Regions from separate parts of the Hydrogenophaga sp. RWCD_12 genome, predicted to be linked through region 1. Evidence: predicted binding sites of a transcription regulator. Region 1 holds the regulator's gene; each other region holds the start of a gene.

Region 1 (4,492 bases):
GTACTCCTCTCAAGGTGGATGTGATCCGGGACCGTGGGGCGCTCTCCAGGATGGTGGACCAGGGGCGCATCGAGAACGTGTTCCGGCTCCAGATCATGAATGCGACCGAGTCGACGCAGCACTATTCGATCAGCGTGGACGGTCTTGAGGGCGTGATGATCGCGTCCGAAAGCCAGGCGGAGGTCCTTCCGACGGAAGTTCGCTCGGTCGCGATCCGGGTTCAGACACCTCCGAACGTCGCACCTGCAGGCTCGCACCCCATCCATTTCACCATTCGTTCCCAGGGGCCGGACGTGGCGCAGGTGATCGAGAAGGCCGTTTTCATCGTTCCGCGCTAAACTGAAAGCTCATATCCATGTCATACGCCATGTCTGCCCAACCAACTGCCTCCAACAATTCCACCCGCACTCCATGGTGGAAGGTCCCCCACATGTGGATGGTGGTTGGTGGCCCCCTGGCAGTGGTGGTGGCCAGTGTGGCGACGTTTGTGATCGCCGCCAGTCATCCGGACCCGGTGCTCAACAAGGCGGACTACGAACGCGACCTCGCAGCTGCCCAGAAACTGCAGGGGCAGGCGCGGGTGGATGCGTTGATCACCCTGCAGCCTGCCGGTCAGGCGCGCAATCACGCGGCCTCACCGGTCGTAGGTACCACGGACCCGACGAAATAAGCGCCCCACACACCGGTTGAGGCGTCAAGCGAACAAGGAGACAGTTCATGAAGACTCAACGGTGGATGTGGATAGCGTGGCCCGCCTTCCTGGTGGCGGCGGTGCTGGAAATGATCGTGTTTGCGATGGTCGATCCCGGTGACCTGCACTGGTTCGGAAACCCGCTGGGGCTCTCGCGACAGGCGATCTATACCTTGGCCTTTTTTGTCTTCTGGGGCATCACCATGGCCTCCAGCGCGCTGACCACCTTGTTGGCCATGTCTCCGTTCGAAGTCAACCGCTGCCCGGTGCCCGAGGGGCAACGCCCGGAGGATTGCGCCAGGAATGGCCAGTGTTGTTGACTCAGCCTGTGCAAACAAAAAGCCCCGCTGATGCGGGGCTTTTTCATGTCGGGAGCTTCCTCAGCGGCAGGTCTGTGGATTCACGATCTGCTTGAGCGCGTCGGTGTTCTTGATGTGCACGTAGCGCTGCTTGACCTCGATGATGCCCTCGTCGACGAACTTGGAGAAGGTACGGCTCACCGTTTCGAGCTTCATGCCGAGATAGCTGCCGATTTCTTCGCGTGTCATGCGCAGGATGAGCTCGGACTGCGAAAAACCGCGGGCGTGCAGACGTTGGACCAGATTGAGGAGGAACGCCGCAAGACGTTCTTCCGCCCGCATGCTGCCCAGCAGAAGCATCACGCTGTGGTCACGCACGATTTCCCGGCTCATGATCTTGTGCACATGGTGCTGCAAGGTCGTGAACTCCCGCGAAAGCTCTTCCACCTGGTCAAACGGCATGACGCAGACCTCGGCGTCTTCCAGCGCGATGGCATCACAGGAATGGCGGTCACTGACGATCCCATCCATGCCGATGATTTCACCCGTCATTTGAAAGCCGGTGACCTGGTCACGCCCATCGGCCGTGGTGACACTGGTCTTGAAGAATCCGGATCGGACGGCATAGAGCGAAGTGAACTTGTCCCCGGTGTTGAACAACGCCGATCCCCGCTTGATCCGTCGGCGGGTCGAAATGACGTTGTCGAGTTTGTCCATCTCCTCGGGATTGAGCCCCATGGGCAAGCACAACTCCCGCAGGTTGCAGCTCGAACAAGCCACTTTGATGCTTTGAATATCCATAATTCTTCCGGAATTGTGGCGAAGCTTAACCCATCGCTGGCGCCAGCATCAAGGCGCGGCGGGACAGTGAAAGGGTCACAAGGGAAAACCCGCGGGGCAGAGGGCCGCTTGATCTTGATCAAGGGCCTCTCCAAGGCCTTGCGGCACATTCGTCGCCTGAACTGGAGAACTGTTTGTGAGCCACGCCATTTCCGACGAACTTCTCAAGCGATTTGACATCCCGGGCCCCCGGTACACGTCATATCCGACGGCGGACCGTTTTGTTGAAGCCTTCGCCGAAGCCGACTATATCCAGGCACTGGAGCAGCGCCGGGCGGGCTCCCTGGCTTTGCCGCTGTCGCTGTATGTGCACATTCCCTTCTGCGAATCGGTGTGCTACTACTGCGCCTGCAACAAGGTCATCACCAAACACCACGAGCGCGCCGCCGAATACCTGCGCTACCTCTCGCGCGAGGTTGAACTGCAGGTGCAGCACTTTGGCAGGGGACACAGCGTTTCCCAGCTGCACCTGGGTGGAGGCACGCCCACCTTCCTGTCTGACGCGGAGCTTGAAGATCTGCTGGCCATGATCCGGCGCAACTTCACCCTGGTGCCGGGTGGCGAGTATTCGATCGAGGTGGATCCCCGCACAGTGACAGGGCAGCGTCTGCAGACGCTGGCTCGGCTGGGCTTCAACCGCCTGAGCTTCGGTGTGCAGGACTTTGACCCGGCGGTGCAGAAGGCGGTGCACCGGGTCCAACCGGTGGAGCAGGTGTTCGAGTTGGTCGAAACCGCCCGCAAGATCGGCTTTGAGTCGGTCAACGTCGATCTGATCTACGGGTTGCCGCTGCAAACACCCGAGTCATTCGCGCGCACGTTGGCACAGGTCAACCAGTTGCGGCCGGACCGGATCGCGTTGTATGCCTATGCTCATCTGCCGGCGCGCTTCAAGCCGCAGCGCCGCATCGTGGCGGCAGAGCTGCCCAGCGGGGGAGACAAACTGTCGATGCTTTCGGCTTCGCTGGATGCGATGAGCGAGGCCGGTTATGTGTATGTGGGCATGGACCACTTTGCTTTGCCGACCGACGCCTTGGCGGTGGCCAAGCGCCAGGGCCGTCTGCACCGCAACTTCCAGGGCTACAGCACGCAACCGGATTGCGATCTGATCGCTCTGGGTGTGTCCGCGATCGGACGCATCGGGGCAACCTACAGCCAGAACGCAAAGACGATCGAAGAGTATTACGACGCGCTGGACCAGGGACGGCTGCCGATCGTGCGCGGCCTGGCTTTGACGCGCGACGACCTGCTGCGCCGCTCGGTCATCATGTCGCTGATGTGCCAGGGGCAGTTGCAGTTCGAATCCATCAATCTCGGTCATCTGATCGATTGCAAGACGTACTTCGCCAGAGAACTCGAGGTCCTCGAGGACTATGCCAAACAAGGGCTGGTGCGCATCGATGAGGCAGGGGTGGAGGTGACGGCGACCGGCTGGTATCTGGTGCGGGCCATCGCCATGGTGTTCGACAAGAATCTGCAGGTCGATCAGGATCGCGCGCGGTTCTCGAAGATCATCTGACCGGCGCGGGTTTCGTCCGTCCTGCAGGCATGCCCTGCTAGAGTGCCTGCATGCAAACTTCCATGGCTCTGACAGCCCTATTCATGGGCATCGCCGGTGGACCGCATTGCGTGGCGATGTGCGGTGCTGCCTGTGCCGGCATCAGCCGTGGAGCGGCTGGTGGGCAAAACAGCAACGTGGCATTGCTGACCTTTCAGGCCAGCCGTCTCGTGGGTTATGCGACGTTCGGTGCGTTCGCGGCCGGCTCGGTGCAGGGGCTGGCCTGGCTGGGCACCAACACCGCCGTCATCCGTCCGATCTGGGCGATGTTCCATGTGGCCGCTTTGCTGCTGGGGTTCGTGCTGATCTGGCAGGCGCGCCAGCCTGCCTGGCTGGACGGTCTGGCACAGGGGGTCTGGCGACACACCCGGCCGATGTTGAACCGCCTGGGTAGCCGCGCGCCCGTGGTCCTGGGCGTGGCCTGGGCGCTGATGCCCTGCGGGCTGCTGTATTCGGCCTTGATGGTGGCCTCGCTGTCTGCAAGCGCCGTGCAGGGCGCGATGATCATGGCGCTGTTTTCCGCGGGCACTTCGCTTTCCCTCACCATCGGACCCTGGCTGCTGCTGCGCCTGAAGGGCGACGGCTCGGGCGGTTGGGGAATCCGGCTGGCGGGTCTGGCACTCGCCGCCACCTCAGGCTGGGCACTCTGGATGGGCATCACCAACCCGACAGGGTTATGGTGCGCGTGATCAGGTCGAGCGACTTGGCAGCGTGGCCAGAACCAGTCCCAGCAAGGCCACCGCAAAAGCCACGGTCTGACCCGGAGTCAGTGTCTCGCCCAAGAAGATGACCCCGATGGCTGCGGCGCTGACAGGCAGCATGACGGTGAACACACCAGCGCGCGAAGCAGGAATCGATTTCAGACCGGTCATCCAGAGCCAGACGGTCCACATGCTCGCGGCAAGGGCATAGAAGACCAGCAGCGCCCAGATCGGGGGATCGACGCTCGCGAAATCGAAGTTCCTGGCGGCCCAGATGCCCATCGGAGTCACCAGTACAAAGCCCCACAGGTTGATGATGGCCGAGATGCGCTTGGGGCTCAGACCTTCGGTGAGTCGCTTTCCGATCACCACGTAGGAGGCTTCGCACACCACGGCGGCGAAGACC
Region 2 (4,492 bases), on a different contig from region 1:
CGCCAGGCTTCATCGACTTGCACGTGCACTATCCGCAGACCGATGTGATTGGTGCGCCGGCGGCCGGTCTGCTGCCCTGGCTGGAGAACTACACCTTTCCCCACGAATCGCGTTTTGCCGACAAGGACTATGCGCGCAGCGTGGCCGATTTCTTCTTCGACGAACTGGCCCGCCATGGCGTCACGACGGCACTGACCTTCGCGTCTTCGCATCCGGCGTCGGTGGACGCTGCCTTCGAGGTGGCCCAGTCACGCGGACTGCGCTTCATCACCGGCAAGGTGCTGCAGGACCGACACAGCCCGGACGGCGTGCGCGACCAGACCGAACAAAGCCTGATCGACACCGAAAGCCTGATCCGCCGCTGGCACGGCGTGGATCGGTTGGGTTATGCGATCACGCCGCGCTTTGCGCCAACCAGCAGTGAGGCGCAGTTGCGTGGTGCGGGCGAACTCGCCGCGAAGTACGGCGATGTGTGGATCCAGTCGCATGTGGCCGAGAACCACGATGAAGTGAAGTGGGTGGCAGAGCTTTTCCCGGACGCTCGCAGCTACCTGGGTGTGTATGGGGATTTCGGTCTGCTGCGCGAGCGCGCGGTCTACGCCCATTGCATCCATCTCGACGCGCACGACCGGCGTCTGATGAAGGAAACGGGCGCCGCCGCGGCCATCAGCCCCACCAGCAACCTGTTCCTGGGCAGCGGCTTCTTTGACTACGCAGCGGCCGATGCCGCTGGCATGCGCTACGGCCTGGCCAGCGATGTGGGTGGTGGAACCAGCTTTTCTCCCTTCCACACCATGATGGCCGCGTACTATGTGGGGCGCGAAGGGCACACCAAACCGGGGCTGAGCCTGACGCCGGGCCAGCTGTGGTGGCAACACACCGCGGGCGCCGCGCTGGCGTTGGGCCTGCAGGGAGTGGTCGGCAACCTCACGCCGGGCAACGAAGCAGACTTCGTGGTGCTGAACCCGAAGGCCACGCCGCTACTGGCCCGCAAGACGGCGCAGGCTGGCAATCTGGACGAGTTGTTGTTCGCGCTGATCGTGTTGGGTGATGACCGGGTCGTGAGCCGGACAGTCACGGCCTGAGTCCGCTGCGGCAGCCCAGCAGGGCGCTCCCTACAATCGGGGGCTATTCACGGAGCACGCAGCATGAGCATCAAGAGCGACAAATGGATCCGCCGCATGGCCGAAGAGCACGGAATGATCGAGCCCTTCGAGCCCGGCCAGGTCCGGCAGAACGCGGCCGGCGAAAAGATCGTCAGCTACGGCACCAGCAGCTACGGCTACGACATCCGCTGTGCGCCCGAATTCAAGGTCTTCACCAACATCCACAGCACGGTGGTGGACCCGAAGAACTTCGACGAGAACAGTTTCGTGGACATCAACAAGGATGTCTGCGTGATCCCGCCCAACAGCTTTGCGCTGGCGCGCACGATGGAGTACTTCCGCATCCCGCGCAATGTGCTCACCATCTGTCTGGGCAAGAGCACCTACGCACGGTGCGGCATCATCGTCAATGTCACGCCCTTTGAACCCGAATGGGAAGGCTACGTGACGCTGGAGTTCAGCAATACGACGCCGCTGCCGGCCAAGATCTACGCTGGTGAGGGCTGCGCGCAGGTCTTGTTCTTCGAGAGCGACGAGGTCTGCGAGACCAGCTACAAGGACCGCGGCGGCAAGTACCAGGGCCAGGTCGGCGTCACACTGCCAAAGACCTGATTGCGCCGGTTGTCCGGAAAAGCCCTTTTTCTGCCTTGATATTTGTCAGGCAGTCTTCACGGACGCCAGATAAAATTAGGGAGATCGCTCGATTCGGTGCAGAAATGCGGCGAAATCGTGGCCTCACATGGTGCCCGCCAGCCGGGTGTTAGCTCCCTTCCGACCCAGAATGTCTGACCCGAACGTCCACGCCCTGCCTCCCGATCCGATTCCGCTCGGGCAGCCACTGCCACACCGCAAAGTGATTCGCGGCTGGCTGACGCCGATTGCCGAGCAGCGCACTGCCGTGGGCATCGCGCTGCTGGTCATTGACTGGATCGCGTTCCTGGCCCTGATCGTCGGTACGGTGTTGCTGGACGCCTGGTGGGCCAAGCTGGTCTGTGGCCTGGCCGCTGGTTTCGTGATCGGGCGCCTGTTCATCATCGGCCATGACGCCTGCCACCAGAGCTACACGCCGCACCGCGGCCTCAACCGCATCCTGGGCCGCATCGCGATGGTGCCCTCGCTCACGCCGTACAGCCTCTGGGAAGTCGGACACAACGTCGTGCACCACGGCTACACCAACCTCAAGGGCGTGGACTTCGTCTGGGCGCCGCTGACCAAGGAAGAGTTCGAGGGTCTCAAGCCCGGACGCCGTTTCATGGAGCGCATCTACCGCAGTGGCTGGGGCCCGGCGCTGTATTACCTGGTCGAGATGTGGTGGAACCGCATGTATTTCCCGCGCAAGACCTACATGGGCACCAGCCGCCCGGAATTCACGCGCGACGGCGTGCTGGTGACGGTCTATGCCGTGCTGTGGATCGCGGCCCTGATCGGTGCCGCCTATGGCACTGACCAGTCGGCCTGGGCGCTGGTGGGATACGGGTTCGTGATCCCGTTCCTGTTCTGGAACGCCATGATCGGTTTCGTGGTCTACGTGCACCACACGCACACCGCGGTGCAGTGGCACGACGACAAGCACGCCTGGGCCAAGGCCGCGCCTTTCGTGTCGACCACGGTGCACCTGACATTCCCGATGAAGATCGGTGCCCTGATGCACCACATCATGGAGCACACCGCCCACCATGTGGACATGAGCGTGCCGCTGTACAAGCTCAAGAACGCGCAGAAACTGCTGGAAGACACCTTGCCCGGTCGCATCATCATCCAGCGCTTCTCCTGGCGCTGGTACTTCGAGACCGCGCGCAAGTGCAAGCTCTACGATTTCACCCGCCGCTGCTGGACCGACTTCCAGGGCCAGCCGACCAGCGACTTCAAGCCCGCTGTGGCCTGATCGCCTCAGCAACGGTACTTTCGCAAGCGCTGCCTCGGCAGCGCTTTTTGTTGGTGCTTTCGTTTGCATAATGCAGCGTTGGCCCCGACACAGGTGGCCCGAGGAGTGCGCACATGAAATGGGAAAACAACCGCCAGTCGGACAACATCGAGGACCGTCGCAATGAAAGCGGTGGCATGTTTGGCGGCGGAGGCGGTGCACCTCGGCGCGTGGGCGGCCGTGGCATCGGATTCGGCACCATCGTGATCGCGCTGCTGGCCAGCTGGATCTTCGGCATCAACCCGCTGACGGTGCTGGGCGTGCTCGGCGGTGGCGGGGAATTGATGCCCGACTCGGCCCAGACGGTGCCCGCCGCATCGGGCAAGACCGACAAACCCGACGACGAGATGGGCCGCTTCGTGTCTTCGGTGCTGGCCGGCACCGAGGACGTCTGGACCACCCTGTTCCAGCAGAGTGGCAGCCAGTACGAGAAGCCGCGCATGGTGCTCTACCGGGGCGTCACGCCGACCGCCTGTGGCACTGGCCAGTCTGCGATGGGTCCGTTCTACTGCCCGGGTGACCAGAAGGTCTACATCGATCTGGCGTTCTACGACACCATGCGCCGCCAGCTCGGCGCACCGGGCGACTTCGCGCAAGCCTATGTGATTGCGCACGAGGTAGGACACCACGTCCAGAACCTCACGGGTATTTCCGGCAAGGTCGAGCAGGCCCGCCAGCGCGTGAGCGAGCGCGAATACAACGCGCTGTCGGTGCGCCTGGAGCTCCAGGCCGACTGTTTTGCCGGTATCTGGGCGTATCACAACCACAAGAGCAAGGCGATACTGGAGCCTGGTGACGTCGAAGAGGCGCTCAATGCCGCCTCCGCCATTGGAGACGACACGCTGCAGAAGCGCAGCCAGGGCTACGCGGTGCCCGACAGCTTCACCCACGGCACCAGCGAACAGCGTCAGCGCTGGTTCCACAAGGGGCTGGAAGCGGGCAACGTGCAGGCCTGCGACACCTTCAACACGCGGCAGCTCTGAGTCCGGCCCAAGGGCGTCCGTTGCACACCATTTGGGCAGATTGGGGTCAAAGTGAGACAATAGGGGGCTAACCCGAAAGTCCATGACCCAATCCTTTTCCGAACTCCAGCTCTCTCCCAACCTCGCCCGCGCCATCGCGGAGATGGGTTACGAGAGCATGACGCCCATCCAGGCACAGGCCATTCCGGTCGTGCTGCAGGGGCGTGACGTGATGGGTGCCGCGCAGACCGGCACCGGCAAGACCGCCGCTTTCTCGCTGCCGTTGCTGCAGCGCATGCTCAAGCACGAGAACGCCTCCACCTCGCCCGCGCGCCACCCGGTGCGCGCCCTGGTGCTGCTGCCCACGCGCGAACTGGCCGACCAGGTGGCCGACCAGATCGCCCAGTACGCCAAATACACCCAGCTGCGCAGCACGGTGGTGTTCGGCGGCATGGACATGAAGCCCCAGACCGCTGAGCTCAAGAAGGGCGTCGAGGTGC
Region 3 (4,492 bases), on a different contig from region 1:
CCGGACCGCTGCTGGAAGTGCAGGGCTATGTGGACGCGTTCCCCAACCGGAACGAGCTCTACCACCCCCACGAAATTGCCGCGGACCTGCTGGGATACTGGCTGGCTGGCCGGACCGACGCCAGTGCCCAACACCCCCTGCGCCGCGCACTCCCGGCGTGGGCGACACAGTCCCTGAAATAGACTTCCGCCAACGGACACCACCGACCGATGCGCCAACTCCTGCTGCTCTTCTTCTCGATCGCCGCCGGCTACGGTCTGTGGCTTTTGACCCGTCCGCTGGTCAGACCCGAGCAGATCGGTCTGATCAAGCGCCACGGCCTGCGGCTGGCCGCCGTGGCCCTGGTGCTGCTAGCCATGCTGGTCGTCGCCTACTTCGTTCCCTCCACCAAACTGCTCTGACCATGACCGCCTCTGCCGCCCTGCGCCGACTGACCGTTCCCGCTGCCGCTTTGCTGCTGGCAGCCTGCAGCCAGATCGACACCGGCAACGTCGGCGTGGAACGCACGCTGGGCAAGGTCGGCACCGAGGCGCTGAACCCCGGCGTCTACTTCACACTGTTCAAGACCGTCGACGAGTTCACGACCAAGGAAGTCAGCTTCCAGCTCAACGACATGACGCCCAAGAGCCGGGACAACCTGACGATGAAAGACGTCGACATCGACGTCTACTACAAGACCACGCCCGCGGCCGTGCCCGCGCTCTACATCAAGTACCAGGGTGATGTGGTGCAGCACAACCAGATCGTGCAGGGCGGCACCAAAGACCTGGTGGTGGCCTTCAGCCGCGTCTCGCGCGAAGCCCGCGAAGCGATCTACAAATCTGTCGCCGAGCTGGACGCGACCACCATGCACACCAAACGCACCGAACTGTCGGAGATGGTCCGCGCCCGGCTGCAGCAGGAACTGGAAAAGAACGACCCCGGCGCGTTCGTCGTCACCGCCGTCAACGTCCGCAACCTGCTGACCGACCCGGCCATCGAGGCCGCCATCCGCTCGCGCGCCGAGACCGACCAGGCGATCGAAAAGAAGCGCAAGGAAGTCGAACTGGCCAAGGCCGAGGCCGAAAGACTCATCGTGCAGGCCCAGGGCGAAGCAAAAGCCAACGAAATCATCAGCGCCTCGCTCACGCCCTCCCTCAAGGAAATCAAGCTGGCCGAGATTCAGCGAGACACCGCCCTGGCGCTGGCCAGCAAGCCTGGCAACACCGTGCTGCTCGGCGGCTCCGCCACGCCGCTCGTCAACGTCGGCAAGTAGCCGCTCAAGACCGGCGGCCAAACGCCGATCTAGACGACAAACAAGTCCATGGAATGTCCATGGACCACATCCCTGGATGGAGGTTTGTCGTGTCGCTTCTCATGATGTGGATTGCTGGTGTCCTGGCACTGGCGTTGGCCTGGTGGTTTTTCCGGCGCCCGACGCCGACGGCGACCGCTTCGCCACACGTCGCCGTTCAACGCGTCAGCACGCCGGCGCCCAAAGCCTCGCCCCCCACCGCCGCACCGGCACAGGTGCCGACCTTGCGCGAACCCGTGGCGCCGGTGCAGGAGCCACTGCCGGCCAGTCTGTCGGAGTTCCGCTGGCTGGGCGCGCAGGACATGGAACCGGCGCACCGCGACACCCTGCTGACCGCCGTGCGCGGCATTCCCAAGCCCCCGCGCTCGATGCAGAAGCTGCTCTCGCCCGACTTCGTCGCGCGCGCCGGTTCGGCCGAACTGAGCGATCTGGTGATGGGCGAACCGCTGATCGCCGCCAAGATCCTCTCGACCGTCAACGCCCCGATCTACGGCCTGCACACGCCCGTGACCAACATCGGCCAGGCCGTCACCTTCCTGGGCATGAACACGGTGCGCAGCATCTGCCTGCAGTACATGCTGGCCGAAGCCTTCAAGCCCAAGCTGGCCGAAGCGCAACGCAGCTTTGACGCGATCTGGAAGGCCAGCGCGATCGCCAGCGAACTCTGTGTGCGGCTGGCCAAGGCGCTCAATCTGCCCGACCAGGGCACGCTCTCGACCCAGGTGGTGCTCAGCTTCGTGGGACAGCTCGCCACCGCCTCGCTGATCCCGATGTCCGGGCTGGAAAAGTGGCTGGATCGCGGCCGCCTGGAGCGCGCCCGCCTGGAGCAGGAACTGCTGGGCCTGAATGCGACCGAAATCGGCGGGCTGCTGATGAAGTCCTGGGAATTGCCCGAGGAACTGGTCAACGACGTCAGCGGCGTCGGCCGCCAGCTGGTCACACCCTTCATGTCGACCGACCCGAAACGCGCGCCGCGCTTCGCGCTGGGTTACCTCTGTGCCCGGCTGGGTGAACGCCTGGCGCTGGGTCAGCTAGAAAGCCTTGAAGGCTACAGCTCGCAGCAGGACGGCGGCGTCGACACCTACCACCTGCGCGCCAGCCTCTCGCACCCGGCACTGGCCAAACTGGACCAGGCTCTGGCCTCACCCGAGCTGCAGGCCACGGTGGACCAGATGCTGGGCCGGGTCGCGGCCGAAGCCTGACCCTCCCGCCGGACCTGCGCCTTCAGTTCGAGGCGATCGAGGGCGCTGGACCGTAGCTGTTGTCGCCTTCGCTGGGCTGCACGGCCCAGTAGATCAGGAGGATCCAGCCGATCAGCGGGATCAGCGCCACCAGTTGCCACCAGCCGCTCTTGCCGATGTCGTGCAGGCGGCGTGCGCCCACCGCCAGCGACGGCAGCAGTGTGGCCAGCGAGAACAGGTTGGCCAGCATGCCGGCCCGGACCGACCCCAGCACGATCGACACCACGATGATGAACAGCACCCACCACCAGTACTCCGACCGGGGTGCCCGGCCCTCGAAGCCCACGTACTTGGTGAAACACTGCTTGACCGCGTCAACAAAGTTCATGCCGCTCTCCTCCAGGTTGAAAATTTCATGATAGCCCCGGCGACCCGGGCTGGCTTGACCCCGGTCAAGCGCTGCCGGCCGGGTTTGCGGCTACAGTGACGCCCCATGGACGCGACCACCACCCACGAAGCTCCCGCCCAGGCCATTGCCGGCCTGGACTGGAACCCGCAACTGCACACCGGCGACGGCCGCATGGACGACACCCACGAAGAATTCGTGGAGATGCTCAACCAACTGCTGGCCACCCCGCAGGACCAGCAACTGCCGCTGTACCTGCGCTTCATCGAGCACACCAAAGAGCACTTCGCGCAGGAAGAGCGCTGGATGGTCGCGACCGGCTTTGCTGCAGACAACTGCCACGCCGGCCACCACGCCACGATCATGGAAACGCTCCACGCCGTGGTCGAGCACTACGAGAAAGACGACAAGGAAATCATCACCCGCTTGGCGGAAGCGCTGGTCGAGTGGTTCCCGCAACACGCCGCCAGCATGGACGCCGGTCTTGCGCTGCACATGAAGGAAGTCGGCTTCGACTCGAAGACCGAAACCCTGGCCGACCCGGACCGGGTCCGCCCCGCCACCATGAGCGGCTGCGGCAGCGTCAGCTGCTCGTGAAGCCTGACAGGGCCGCCCGCTGGCCCTGAGCAAGTCCCGCTACAGTGGGCGGATGCCCACACCGCACTCCACCGCGTCCCTCTTCGCTCCGGCCTTCGCGCTGGCAGCCTGGACCTTCTGCATCCTGGTGCTGATTGCGTTCCGGCGCCTGCAGGCGGGCTTCAACGGCACCATCTCGCCACGCGAATACGCGCTGGGTGAGTCCGGCCGGGTAACCGCCACCGTGTCGCTGCCCAACCGCAACTACATGAACCTGCTGGAGCTTCCGCTGCTGTTTTACGTGGCGGTGCTGCTGGCGCACGCAACCGCCAACGCGACGCCGCTGTTGATCGGCCTCGCCTGGGCCTACGTCGCGCTGCGCATCGTGCACAGCCTGATCCACATCACCTACAACCACGTGCTGCACCGCTTCCTCGCGTTCGCGGCCAGCAACTTCGTGTTGCTCGGCATGTGGGCGCTGCTGGCCCGCGCCATCCTGCTGTCCTGACCACACGAACCACACCATGAACACACCCACCGCCACGCAGCCGCCCGCGGGCAGCCGCATCGCCGGCCGCATCGCTGGCGCCGACTTCCACGACGCCTGGAGCATCGACGCGGCGGACCCGTCGCTCAGCGCGCTCGGCCAGTTCCTCAAGGCGGTGCAGACCACGCCGCGCTGGGTCGAGACCTGCATGACGCTGCGCAACCGCGCGGTGCAGCTGGTCGGCCTCAAGAACCTGGGCGAACTTTCGGAAATCAATCCGGCCAAGCCCGACGCCGACTACCAGCCGGGCGACCGCGTCGGCATCTTCACGCTGTTCGAGAAAACGCCCGACGAGGTCCTGCTGGGCGACCGCGACAAGCACCTGGACGTGGTGCTCTCGGTGCATTGCGACCGGCCAGCCGGCCAGCCGGTGCGCGTGACCGTCACCACCGTCGTGCACACCAAGAACCGCCTGGGTCGGCTGTACATGCTGCCGGTCAAGCCGATGCACAAGCTGATCGCTCCCACGGTGCTGCGCGCCATCGGCG

The links. Region 1 encodes FNR, which switches genes on or off when oxygen is low (the NO sensors DNR and NnrR bind a similar motif). Its sites were predicted from a motif close to TTGATNNNNATCAA; they were not measured.
Region 2: the regulator FNR is predicted to act here: its motif matches at 1,754-1,767, upstream of ACLIJ1_RS10235 (fatty acid desaturase).
Region 3: the regulator FNR is predicted to act here: its motif matches at 2,918-2,931, upstream of ACLIJ1_RS00225 (hemerythrin domain-containing protein).

The regions. Positions count from the first base shown of each region.
Region 1 covers NZ_JBKIXC010000005.1:496,279-500,770, forward strand. The annotation lists gene ccoG (cytochrome c oxidase accessory protein CcoG) at 1-338, shown strand, start outside; gene ACLIJ1_RS20945 (hypothetical protein) at 431-670, shown strand; gene ACLIJ1_RS20950 (hypothetical protein) at 718-1,011, shown strand; gene fnr (fumarate/nitrate reduction transcriptional regulator Fnr) at 1,072-1,791, opposite strand; gene hemN (oxygen-independent coproporphyrinogen III oxidase) at 1,967-3,346, shown strand; gene ACLIJ1_RS20965 (sulfite exporter TauE/SafE family protein) at 3,397-4,074, shown strand; gene ACLIJ1_RS20970 (DMT family transporter) at 4,075-4,492, opposite strand, start outside.
Region 2 covers NZ_JBKIXC010000002.1:651,871-656,362, forward strand. The annotation lists gene guaD (guanine deaminase) at 1-1,085, shown strand, start outside; gene dcd (dCTP deaminase) at 1,149-1,718, shown strand; gene ACLIJ1_RS10235 (fatty acid desaturase) at 1,888-2,991, shown strand; gene ACLIJ1_RS10240 (neutral zinc metallopeptidase) at 3,105-4,013, shown strand; gene ACLIJ1_RS10245 (DEAD/DEAH box helicase) at 4,096-4,492, shown strand, end outside.
Region 3 covers NZ_JBKIXC010000001.1:44,539-49,030, reverse strand. The annotation lists gene ACLIJ1_RS00250 (hypothetical protein) at 1-182, shown strand, start outside; gene ACLIJ1_RS00245 (hypothetical protein) at 210-401, shown strand; gene ACLIJ1_RS00240 (SPFH domain-containing protein) at 404-1,255, shown strand; gene ACLIJ1_RS00235 (HDOD domain-containing protein) at 1,345-2,496, shown strand; gene ACLIJ1_RS00230 (DUF805 domain-containing protein) at 2,519-2,863, opposite strand; gene ACLIJ1_RS00225 (hemerythrin domain-containing protein) at 2,969-3,478, shown strand; gene ACLIJ1_RS00220 (MAPEG family protein) at 3,531-3,965, shown strand; gene ACLIJ1_RS00215 (DUF2867 domain-containing protein) at 3,982-4,492, shown strand, end outside.